DNA from 4 places in the Marinilactibacillus sp. GCM10026970 genome. Region 3 is predicted to be linked to each of the others. Evidence: riboswitches for the same ligand, from Rfam matches in the RefSeq annotation. Region 3 holds a riboswitch; each other region holds the start of a gene.
What was found. A riboswitch is a leader RNA that binds a small molecule or an ion and turns the genes downstream of it on or off. The one in region 3 is predicted to bind thiamine pyrophosphate.

Region 1: another riboswitch for thiamine pyrophosphate. It lies ahead of thiT (energy-coupled thiamine transporter ThiT); the one in region 3 lies ahead of thiD (bifunctional hydroxymethylpyrimidine kinase/phosphomethylpyrimidine kinase).
Region 2: another riboswitch for thiamine pyrophosphate. It lies ahead of thiW (energy coupling factor transporter S component ThiW); the one in region 3 lies ahead of thiD (bifunctional hydroxymethylpyrimidine kinase/phosphomethylpyrimidine kinase).
Region 4: another riboswitch for thiamine pyrophosphate. It lies ahead of ACFP65_RS08790 (3-oxoacyl-ACP reductase); the one in region 3 lies ahead of thiD (bifunctional hydroxymethylpyrimidine kinase/phosphomethylpyrimidine kinase).

Annotation. Positions count from the first base shown of each region.
Region 1 covers NZ_JBHSUL010000034.1:179,278-182,415, forward strand. The annotation lists gene cls (cardiolipin synthase) at 1-986, opposite strand, end outside; gene thiT (energy-coupled thiamine transporter ThiT) at 1,227-1,796, opposite strand; TPP riboswitch at 1,884-1,990, opposite strand; gene ACFP65_RS11650 (ribonuclease J) at 2,007-3,138, opposite strand, start outside.
Region 2 covers NZ_JBHSUL010000013.1:15,289-18,426, forward strand. The annotation lists gene thiE (thiamine phosphate synthase) at 1-289, opposite strand, end outside; gene ACFP65_RS05045 (hydroxyethylthiazole kinase) at 277-1,092, opposite strand; gene thiW (energy coupling factor transporter S component ThiW) at 1,076-1,606, opposite strand; TPP riboswitch at 1,696-1,785, opposite strand; gene msrA (peptide-methionine (S)-S-oxide reductase MsrA) at 1,953-2,792, shown strand; gene ACFP65_RS05060 (SRPBCC domain-containing protein) at 2,878-3,138, opposite strand, start outside.
Region 3 covers NZ_JBHSUL010000009.1:28,232-31,369, reverse strand. The annotation lists gene ACFP65_RS03205 (nuclease-related domain-containing protein) at 1-597, shown strand, start outside; TPP riboswitch at 1,008-1,158, shown strand; gene thiD (bifunctional hydroxymethylpyrimidine kinase/phosphomethylpyrimidine kinase) at 1,379-2,185, shown strand; gene ACFP65_RS03195 (type 1 glutamine amidotransferase domain-containing protein) at 2,560-3,075, opposite strand.
Region 4 covers NZ_JBHSUL010000027.1:278,703-281,840, reverse strand. The annotation lists gene ACFP65_RS08795 (SpaA isopeptide-forming pilin-related protein) at 1-1,067, shown strand, start outside; TPP riboswitch at 1,579-1,692, shown strand; gene ACFP65_RS08790 (3-oxoacyl-ACP reductase) at 1,819-2,577, shown strand; gene ACFP65_RS08785 (tRNA1(Val) (adenine(37)-N6)-methyltransferase) at 2,774-3,138, shown strand, end outside.

The DNA.
Region 1 (3,138 bases), on a different contig from region 3:
TCCTTGGCCATACTGATCATTTTAAGAAAACCTTTTTTAATTGCATGCATTTCATTATCAGGGCCACTGGAAACAATTTGTAGATCAGTAGTTCCCATAAAAGATGAAACCGGAAAATAACTTTCTTCATAACTGACTGGATGATGTTTAACAGATGCATTCCAGTCCATCAAAAACCTTGTCTGCAAAGGAAGCACACCGTTTCCGTTGATTCTAAGGTGTGTATCTCTCCAGTATCCCATCTTTTCATAAAGACCCAAATAATCATCTCCGACGTTAAAGCCTCCTGTATATCCTACTTTTCCATCAATTACGACTATTTTTCTATGATTTCTGTAATTCAATCTGAAAAATTTAGAACCGAAGAAGGGTTCAGCTTTTCCTCCAAGAGCTTTTAGGTGTTCAAAAAAATGAGCGCCTACGACTCTAGCTCCAATCGGGTCATATAAAACTTTAACTTCAACGCCATGTTCGGCTCTTTCTTCCAATGCTTTTAACAATCTTGTACCAATACCATCTGCTTTGAATATATAATAAGTCACATGAATATGATGTTCTGCTTTACCAATGTCTTCTATTAATTTATCGAATTTTTCTTTACCATCTGTGATAATATCGACTTTATTTCCTTTGGTCAAAATGGCTTCATTACTTTCTAAGAAAAGAGAAACCAGTTCCAATGTGGTATCCATATGCTTCGCTTCCGGAACATCTAAATTTTCAGACTCAATTAACTGTTTTTGCGCTTCAACCAATTGCGTCATACCAATTCTTTTCTGTGACCGAATATCGAAAATATTTTCTTGAGAAATCTTTCGTCCAAGAAATAGGTAAAGAACAAATCCAATCCCTGGTAACATTGTTATGACGAGTAACCATGCCCATATTGCTGCAATATCTCTTTCTCTTTCTCTGAAAACTGTTATAAATGCTAAGATCGAATTGATAAAAATAAATAACCAAAATAATGTTCTAATAATCTCCATTTTATTCCCCTTATAGTCCTTTTGTTGACTCCTCTATGAACACCTGATACTAAGCCTTCTAGAGTTTTTCTTAATCAGTTTACACTATTACGCCTTTACCCGTCTACATATATTACCCCTAGAGTGTTCCTAAAGCGAAGCTTCCTTTAAAAAAATACGGTATTCTGTAACAATTAGTTCGTAAAACAACAAAGCAGCCTCTATTAATAGAGACTGCTTTATGGGAAATATTTTCAAGGATCAGCTTTTTAATTTAGGCACAAACATAGATGAAGCTCTGTCGAATAACAGCACCAATACAATAATCGTAACCGCTATTGTAGCGAGCATGCTCGCTCCATTGAATAGCAGCGAAAACGTTACAGGATCAAGCCCCCACACTGCATAGTCTCCAAAAAAGAATACGCCAGCTACGAAGTGCCAGAACCAACGAGCAGCTGATCCTATGAACGTCGTAATGATCAAATACTTTTTAGCGGTGCCAAGTGAATTTTCTTTTATATTTTTGATAATGGTCTGGCTAAAGTACCCGGCAAAACCAACACAAGTGAAAGCAAATCCATATTCAATAATAAATTGATAGATATTCAGTATATAAGCTGTTCCAGCTACTACATGCAAGATTCCCCACAAAAATCCTGCAAATAAACCAGGCACCATTCCTCTTCTAATCGCAAAAAAGGTCAACGGAATCGTACCTAATGAAATACTAAAAGATGCTCCAATCCCTATTGGTATTAAAGACAAAATCATGGCAATGGCCGCAAACAATGTCCCTTCAATATAAACTCTTAACTTTTCGTTCTGCATACAAAAACTCCTCCTATAGATACTATGTATACTAGAGGAGGAGTATATTCTTATCATCATAGCAAAAAGCAAAAAGATACTTTTAGACACTGATTCTAGGTACTCTCCCTACGCACGTACGAACGTACAGGTTCAAAGGGTCTGGACTAATAGTCCACTCTCAGCCAATTCAATTGGCTCCCCTAGTACAAATAGTTAAGTTATCGCGATTTACTTGAATCGACGATTTTGGTTCACTTCCATTATAACAGGTAAGATGATTGGACGTCTACGTGTTTTTTTGAATAAATGATTTCCAAGTTCTTCTCTGATATCTTGCTTGATAGATCCCCAGTCGAAATCATTATGTTCAAGATTTTTGCGAACTACATCAGTAACGATTTCGTTAGACTCATTAATCAAATCCTGACTTTCTTTAACAAAGACAAATCCTCTTGTTACAATGTGTGGACCAGATACGACTTTGCGTTTTTTTCGGTCGATCGTTACAACCGCTACAAAAATACCATCTTCAGATAATAGTCGTCTATCTCTTAAAACAATATTTCCAATGTCTCCGATACCAATTCCATCAATTAGCGTATTCTCAGCTGGTACTTGACCAGTCTGATTTATTTTGCCATTTTGATAATTCAAAACATCTCCATTACTTAAAATAAAGATATCTGCGTTATCCATACCTGTTTCATTTGCTAAATCAGCGTGAGCTGCAAGCATACGATACTCTCCTTGGATTGGTATGAAATATTTCGGTTGAAGTAAATTGATCATCAATTGAAGGTCGTTAGGCGTAGCATGACCAGAAGCTTTCATATTATCAGAAATATGCTTAACGGTAGCGCCCGCTCTGTAAATCAAGTTCTCTGTTTCAGCAACGGTTACTTCCATTGCAATAGATGGACTTGTAGCAATAAATACAAGATCATTTTCTTTAATATTAACTTGTCCATGATTGCCTGTTGCCATACGACTAAGTGTTTTAATTGGTTCACCAGAAGCGCCTGTTTCAAGTACAATAATTTGGTTATCATCAAACTGATCAATTTTATCCACTGAAACAATCAAATTCTCATCAGGAAGTGTCAATTTGTCTAATTCAATAGCTGTTGCGAGAATTGCTTCAAGATTACGTCCTGTAATGAAAACTTTTCTTCCAGATGCTTGTGCCGCGTTCAGCACTTGTTGAATACGTAAAATGTTACTTGCTACTGCGGCAACAATAATTCTACTATTTGAGTCTTGGAAAATATCCAACACTTCTTCTTGAACTTTTTTCTCAGAAACATTTTCTATCATGCTTTCTGCTTCGTTTGAATCACTCAATAACGCAAGTACACCTTCT
Region 2 (3,138 bases), on a different contig from region 3:
CGACTTCTACTGGCAATTCATCGTCACCAATGTGAACACCCGCAGCATCAACCGCTAGGCAGACATCGACTCGATCGTTGATGATCAAAGGAACGTCAAAACGGTCTGTTAGGTCTTTCACTTTTTGAGCCAGTCTATAAAAATCGTTTGTCGTTGCTTCCTTTTCACGCAGCTGCACGAGTGTTACGCCATTTTCACAGGCGGTTTTGATCACAGTTAAAAAGGATGCTTCGTCAAAATCGTATCTTCCAGTTACAAGGTAAAGGGTTAATTCTTTCATTTTTCCCATCCTTTCACGGATTGGTTCCAGTTTTCTTTCAGTAACAGTGATAGATGGTTTAATGTTTGAAAGCGGAAATCGGCTAATCCTTTGCTTTGTGTTTTAGCTTTTTCACCACAAAGGTTAAAATAGCTGACTGCGCCAACTACGGCATCGAATGAATTTTGACCGTCTCCTAAGAGTACCGCGATTAGTGCTCCAACAATATCACCGGTTCCTGTGAATCGATCGAGTTCCTCGACACCATTGGAAAGCATCACAGTACGGTCCAGCGACACGACGACATCTGTCGGTCCAGTTGCTAGAAAAGTTGTGTTAGGATAGTATTGGCTCATCTCTTTCAGGGCGTCAATCAATTCGTTCAGGCTTTCTTCTCCCTGATCCAGTTCGTTTCCGTCAACACCTCGTCCGTGGCTCGTTAGTTCACAGAAGTTTCTAAGTTCTGAAGTGTTTCCTTTTACGACAGTTGGATGATTTTCAACTAGCGCAAGGCTCACTTGATTACGGATATCACTAACGCCGTAACCAACTAAATCAACAACCGTCGGCTTCTTCGTTTCATTAGCATAACGGCTTGCTTCCAGCAGACTAATCTGACGTTTTTCTGAAAGATGGCCAAGATTCAAAAGCAAAGCATCCGTTTGAGTAAAGAGTTGTTTAAACTCTCTCGGGTCATCTGCCATAATCGGTTTAGCCCCTACGTAAAGCAGCGCATTCGCCATAGACTCACAAGTGATTTCATTGGTAATACATTGTACTAATGGAGCTTGTTTTAATGGAAACTGAGTTGAAAGGTCATGATTTAACGCCATAAAGCGGACCTCCCATAAACAATTTTTGAGTCCGTTTGAAAGTAGACGTTTCTTTTAATTTGACTAGTACTAAAAATGCCATCACAGAACCAATCAAAGTCGCCCCAACAAATCTAGGCGTGTAAATAAACCAGTACAAACTTTGTTGGCTACCGGTAAACCAAACCATCACGGGATAAGAAAGTAGTGAACCAATGATGCCTGTTCCGATAATTTCACCCGCCATCGACCAGTACATATTCCGGCCGAATTTATAAAATAGTCCCGCTAAGAAAGCCCCAAATACAGCCCCCGTTAAAGCAAGCGGTGGAATACCTAAAAGTAACATACGGATCAGGCCGCAAATCAGCGCCATCAGCGTTCCATAGAGCGGACCAAGTAAAACACCCGCAATAATATTCATGACGCTAGACATGGGCGCCATTCCTTCGATTCGCATCAATGGTGACAACACCACGTCTAGTGCAATCATTAATGCTAGTAAAGTCAATCTGTGGATTCGATTTTTTTCCACGTAAAAAAACTCCTTTCTGCGAAAAGCAAAAGGAGTGCGGTCTGAGACAGACGGAGTCATACAATCAGAATAAAACGATTGCATAAAATCCGTCTACAACTACATTTCCCTGCGCCAGTCCTAACTGTATCAGGTTCAATGGGTATAATCTCAGCTAAATAGCACCCCAAATGTTCTTTTCAATTGATTAGAGTATAGCATACTTTTTTTGATGGGACTACAGGCTTATAAATAATTGTAGGATTCTCGCCCATTTAACCTTTTTTAAATTAATTTTCAAGAAAATTACGGTATACTAACGGTAACGATCCCTCACTAAACGAATGGACTCAAAGGCGGTATACGTATGAACATGAATCAAGAAGTACTGTTAGCGAATCTCTATAACCTGATCCTTAATCCAGCGACACGTGATTGGGAACGTTCTTTGCTGTCAGAGACAAAAGATCGCCTGGATGATGGAAGAAGTGTGGAGAGTCACCTTTCAAAAATTGAGGCCGATCTACGTCCTTTGGCGCTAAGAAGTAATCTCACACCTGACGTAATGGACTTTTACAATTTAATCACCGGTAATTTAAAAATAAAAACTTCATTTGATATAGATGGACACACCATTGACGATGAGAATAACCAGGATAGTGCCATTTTTGCGGGTGGTTGTTTCTGGTGTATGGTAGAACCGTTTGAGACACGAGAGGGCATTCTATCCGTATTGTCTGGCTATACCGGCGGACACGTCGATCACCCTACTTATGACCAAGTCAGCGGAGATTATACAGGACATGTAGAAGCTGTGGAAATCATTTTTGATACACGTATCATACAATATGCCGACCTTGTCGAACTTTATTGGCAGTTAACAGACCCTACCGATGCACATGGTCAGTTCGCAGACCGTGGTGAACGTTATCGCCCGGTTATATTCTACCGAAATGAAGAACAGCACAAAATTGTCATGGAATCCAAACAGCGTGTAATCGACTCGAACAAATATACAAAACCAATCGTTACTTCAATTGAGCCAGTCAGTACCTTTTGGCCTGCAGAAAACTATCACCAGCAGTTCTATAAAAAGAATCGTAAACGCTATAAAAGTATGGAACAATCTCGCCGTCAGTTTTTGTTTTTTCAGCGACTGCGTGGGAAAGTACACGCTAAGCTTAACGGATTCAATAAACAAAAATGAAATAAAATGATTAAACATGTCTTTACAAAACAAAAAGTACTGCAAAAGATTACTTTCTTATGTAGTACTTTTTTGTATGATAGACTTAAAATTTTTCTTCAGTATAATTTTTAAACTGATCCAAAATAGATTGCCATCCCTCTTTTTGCATTTCAAGAGAATATTCACTTTCTGCATCAAATGTTTCTACTACTTCGGTTTGGTTATTGTTTCCGTTAAATAAAATGTTCACTTTTCGATTATCCTCTAAAGTATATGCGATCGTTTTGTAGGGATCTACTTCATCGTAAATACCGGCAAAGTCGAATCCAGCACTCCCATCTTTGGCTTCCATCCGTGAAAGAAA
Region 3 (3,138 bases):
GTATCCGGAAAAATTATCAGAAACCCTACTATCCAGCTAGCCAGAACCAAACAAAACCTCACTAACCTAATCAGAGAAACACATTTCAAACATAAAATTCAAGCACACGTCGTCTTTGTTCATCCCACATTTACCCTTTATAATGCCAGTACCACCGATTCTTTTATCTTCCCCACACAAATTGAAACCCACCTCATCAAAATAAACGATCAGCTTAAAATGTCATCCCAAAAAGACAGACAACTGGCAGAAATACTAGTGGATGGACAGGAGACTCAGAATCAGCATGAACAAACTACGCCCGAATACCCTTATGAACAGTTAGAAAAAGGGGTTGTCTGTCCGCACTGCAATACGCTTTCCTTGTCGAGCGGTCTTAGAATGAAAAGTTGTCTGACCTGTGGGCATAAAGTACCATTAGAATCAGCTATATTAGAAAGTGTTAGACAATATCAAGTTTTGTTTCCAGAAGGTAAGGTGACTACAAATCAAATCGATGACTGGTGCGGTAAACAAACATCAACAAAAAGCATACGAAAAGTGCTAGAAACACATTTCACCATGGTAGGAACGAATAAACTAAAAGAATATATTTAAGGAGAAATTTTCTATAATCAAATGTACGATGAACCTTTCGTGACGATCGTTCTCATTATACTATTTCACAGATTACGTGATTTCCTAACTTTGAATGTAGCCATCAACAAGAATGAAATCGGCCTTAAGCATTACTGTCAAAGAAACTGATCAGTAAAGTCAAAAAAAACAAAAAAAACCACCTGCAGATGCAAGTGGCTAAAAAGGAGACGGACGATTACTTGGAGGAGTAATCGCCCTGAAAAATAAGTTGGTTGTTGTGGGTATGAACATAGTATAGAAAACAAATTTGAAGAAGGTATGATGAACAGATGAAAAAATCGTAAAAAATAGAAAGGAATGAAACAAATAGTCAACGCTTAAGCATATGGTATTTTCGGTACCAAACTGATATAATGAAATCGTTAAATTAAAAGAACTAGGGGAGCATAGAGCTTTCAGTAAAGATCGAGGATTTACAAAACCCTCCAACCAAACTGATCGCGAAAGCTGAGAAAGGTAAGACCTGACCCTTAACCTGAACTAGGTAATGCTAGCGGAGGGAAGTGATCATGATGAATGGCAGATCAAGTTATCTGTATTCTTATTTAGTGTGAACCGACTCTCTTCTATCAATTTTGGAAGAGTTTTTTTGTGTCTTAAAATGTCTAGAGAGTGGGATGAGCAAAATGATAAAACAGAACGATTTTCAAACAGTAGCGCAACAAATAATAGAAAAAACCACCTTTTTATCGGTCATAGCAATCGAAAAAGTCTTCGGTGCACAAGGAGCGGTGAGAAAATGACGACTAAACAAGTATTGACGATTGCAGGCAGTGATAGTGGTGGTGGAGCAGGAATTCAAGCAGACTTGAAAACCTTTCAAGAAAGAAACGTATTTGGGGTATCCGTATTAACGGCGGTCACGGCTCAGAACACACTTGGGGTTCATGGAGTACATCCTGTGCCGCTTGAAATGGTTGAAGCACAATTAGATGCAATTTTCAGTGATTTCAACTTGTCAGCGATTAAAACAGGCATGCTTGTTAATGGGGATTATATGGAGCTCATTGCAAACAAACTTTTAGACCATAAAATAGCCCCACTGATCATTGATCCGGTCATGGTCGCAAAGGGAGGACATCCCTTAATGGCATCTACTGCGATCGAAGTGATGAAAAATAGACTGGTTCCTTTAGCAGATGTCATCACACCCAATATCCCAGAAGCTGAAGCGTTGACAGGGATTGAGATAATAAACAAGGAAGATATGCTTAAAGCTGCCTATCAGTTAAAAGAAGCGGGGAGTAAAGTTGTCATCATAAAAGGTGGTCATACGCTGGATGATCCGAAAGCCTCTGATTTGATACTGCTTGAATCTGGAGAGGAAGTATGGCTATCCACCCCCCGAATTGACACGAAAAATACTCACGGTACGGGATGTACGTATTCAGCATGTATTGCGGCTGAAATTGCAAAAGGCCACTCAGTGCTAGAAGCCATCAAGACAGCTAAAGCTTACATCCAAGCCGCAATATCTAATCCACTGGAGCAGGTGGGGCACGGTCATGGACCGACAAATCACTGGGCTTACCGAACAGAAAATTAAGAAAGTAGACAAAAAAATCCCATTAGGAAAAAGCGAAAGTTCGCTGAATCCTAATGGGATTTTTTTAAGGAAGGAAAGCATTCCAACCTCAATTTAAAATTGAGACATATCTAGTCTCTTATATTTCTATATTCAGCAATGTATACAATTCAATCAGGGGAGAAAGAAAGTTCAGCTTCATATAGAATAAGTTTCTTTTCAAAAGAACAAGATAAAGTGGGGGGCCACTTTAAAACATTCAATATTAGGGGGAGAAAAGAAAAGTGTTTTATAATTTGACACTATAGATAGTTTAACAATATTTTTTGTACGTATCCTTAAAATCAGTTAAGGTTTTAGCTGAGAAAAATAATAATTTCCTCAGCTAGCCGTAATTATTGTAACGCGTTCACCATAGCTTTGTTAAAAGCAGGTAAATCTTCAGGCGTACGGCTTGAAATTAAACCAGAATCGTCAATAACGACTTCTTCGTCACGGAAGTTTGCGCCGGCATTTTTAAGATCAATTGCTACTTGAGAGACTGAAGTAATATCTTTTCCTTTTACAACTTCAGCATTGATTAGTAGTTGTGGACCATGACAAATTGAGAAAATTGGTTTATTATTTTCAGAAAATGCACGTGTGAAATTCAAGAAACGCTCATCCTTACGAAGTTGGTCGGGTGAAAATCCACCAGGTATGAGTAAAGCGTCGAAATCTTCTGGGGAAACATCGTCAATACTTTTGTCGATTGTAACAGAAGCTTTTCCTTTTTTACCTTCAACGGTTTCGCCTGCTTCAAAGCCAATCGTTACGATTTCGTGACCTGCTTTTTCGAGTTCTTCTTTTGGTGAAGTGAATTCTACATCTTCAAATAATTTTGTCATAACGGTTGCTACTTTTTTACCCATGTCTAAATTCCTCCTATTAGTTTATCTACATTTAGTGTATCGCGCATGTAGAACGGGTGCAAA
Region 4 (3,138 bases), on a different contig from region 3:
CAGAATTCCGCTTGGAAACAGTAGCTGGATTTGTTCTGGAAACAGGATTAATAACGGATAAAAATGGTGTGTTGAGTGTAAACACTCTTGCTCCAGGCGCATACCAATTCGTAGAAACAAAAGCGCCAACTGGTTATGTACTCAATACAGAACCAGTTGAATTCGAAATCGAATCTGTAGCAAAATCAGAACCCGTTATTGTTGAGGTAGCAGCTATAAACTATCAAGGTACAGTACAATTAAGTAAAGTAACAGAAACAGGCGAAGCCTTACCGGGCGCAACATTTGCCTTATTCGATGCAGATAGTTTAGATGTTGAGCAAGAGGTCGTTTCAGACGAACAGGGGATCGTTCGCTTCGCACAACTTGCACCAGGAAATTATATTATTAGAGAAACACAACCAGTCATAGGATATATTCGAAATACTAGAGAAGTAGAAGTCATTATTGAAGATTCGTCAAGTGGACAACCTGTTGTTACAGATTTAGGAGAATTTACAAATTACCAAGGTGCAGTCTTATTGACTAAACGTGATTCAGCAGATGCGACAATTACATTAGCAGAGACAGCTTTCACCTTATTTGATCAGTCAGGTACAGAGCTGATGGCCGATATAGTCACGAATGCAGATGGTCAAGTAGAAGTTGATGGCCTAGCACCAGGGGAATACCACTTTATTGAAACTCAGGCGCCACCAGGATATGACATTTCTTATATCCCGATTGAATTTGAAATCGAACCTGAGACAGTAGATAAACCAGAAATGGTTTTAGCGACAGCAACAAATAGTAAGCTCATTATTACTGAACCGACAGAAGATTCAGAATTGATCATTAAAACACCAAAACCAGTTCTGAACCAAGAGTCGAATAGAGGGCTGAACTCAAATGTGATCACAAAACTGACGACTGATCCAGAAGTCATTAAACCAGTAAAAACGAATCAGTCTCAGTCTAAGCTTCCGCAAACCGGATTCCAACAATATGGTGGAATCGCGCTTCTGGGAGGGGTCCTAACATTGATGGGTACAGGTATCTTCTTATCAAATAGAAAAAAAGTAAAATAATCAATTAACGACCGAAAAAGCCAGGGCTCTATAGCCTGGCTTTTTTCTGTGACAAATTCTTAATTTTAATATAAGAATAGTTTTGGATGAAATAACCTTTAAGATAAACCTTTTTTATTATTCGTCCCGAACCGTCCGAATTGATTATTTTTAAATGTATGGTATAATGTAACTACATTAAGAATAAATATGAAGTATTATATAAAATCGTTTTAACGAAGTTTAATCGATCTGGCGCAACTATAGAGTTGTAAGGACACAGTAGAGGTAGGGACTGTGTTGTTTAAATGAGAAACTCAGTCATATAATTTGAATAGTAATTTAGCACGAATTAACTGTATAAGTCATTTATTTTTAATCAGAGAGCCGCTCCCTTAATTGGGAGGGGCTTTTGTCAATTCTAAGGCAATTTAATCCAGGTACTTTAGATGCGCATCGGGATGAGCAATTTTTTATAATACAGTATATTATTTTAAAAGCATATGATATGATTTATGTAATTGAATACACAATAGACCACTAGGGGAGCTTCTTGTTGAAAAGCTGAGGCTGAGATAGGTAGAAACCTGACCCTTAGGACCTGATCTGGATAAAGCCAGCGTAGGAAAAGTGGAATGATGATTTGACTCTAGCACTCTCTTTTGAGAAGGCTTTATTAAGATTGTAAATGAACCCACACCCTTTTTCTGTCTGCTTAAGACAGAGAAGGGGTGTTTTTTGTTTATTCAAAAAAGCGAAAAGAGGGCAAGGAATGAGTGAACAGAAAACCGTTTTAGTTACAGGATCAAGTCGAGGACTAGGAGCTATGATTGCGAAACAGTTTGGTGAAAAAGGATATAAAGTAGTAGTCAATTACTTTAAAAACAAAGAAAAGGCGCTTAAAGTTATTGAGGAAATTGGAAAAGACAACGCAATCGCCATTCAGGCAGATGTTAGAGATGAACAGCAAGTAGAAGCTATGGTAAAAAAAGCCACAGAACATTTTGGAACAATTGATATCGTCATCAACAATGCTTTAATCAATTTTGAATTTAATCCAGTCACCCAAGGAACAGTGGAAGAATTGACTTGGGAGAATTATAATGAACAGCTTCAAGGAACAGTCCAGTCTGCCTTAAACACGATTCAAGCTGTCCTTCCTGAAATGAAAAAACAGCAATACGGTCGGATAATCAACATAGGTACAAACTTATTTCAAAATCCCGTAGTCCCCTATCACCAATACACAACGGCCAAAGCGGCACTCGTAGGATTTACTAGGAATATGGCGAAAGAACTCGGAAAAGATCAAATCACAGTTAATATGGTGTCTGGTGGCTTGTTAGAACGAACAGATGCTAGTGCAGTTACTACGCCAGAAGTCTTTGATTTGATTGCAGCAAGTTCTGCACTAAATCGCGTGACAGAACCAGCAGATGTAGCGGAAGTCGTTGTTTTCCTAGGGTCTGAGGCTTCCAGAGGTGTCACGGGACAGAATATTGTTGTAGACAGCGGATTAACAATGAATTAAGAAATAAATAATGTGTAGAAAGTGTTTGATCATTTTATTGATGAGAAGTAAAAAGCTGCGCCTTAGTGGGTGTAGCTTTTTACTTGTTCGGGGTAATGTTCACTAGAAAATTTTGGTATACTATAAGAAACTGATAGATAAGGAAGCTAAGCTATTGAAAGACTTACTTAAAGATGACGAACGTATTGATCAGTTGATGCAATACGATATAGAAATTATACAAAGCCCTTCAGTCTTCTCTTTTTCACTAGATGCCGTATTATTAGGAGAATTTGCTCAAGTACCCAAGCATAATCGTGCTAAAATTGTTGATCTCTGTTCTGGAAACGGTGCAGTTGCACTCATGCTTAGTCAAAAGACGGCTAGTCCGGTGACTGGGGTTGAAATTCAAGAAAGACTTGTGGATATGGCAAATAGAAGTATTGAATTGAATCAATTACAGGAACAAGTAATGATGAAACATGCGGATGTTAAAGAAGTCAGAGAACTGATTCGACATGATTCAGTGGATGTCGTGACGTGTAACCCGCCTTATTTTAAAGTGACAGAAGAAAGCCTTCA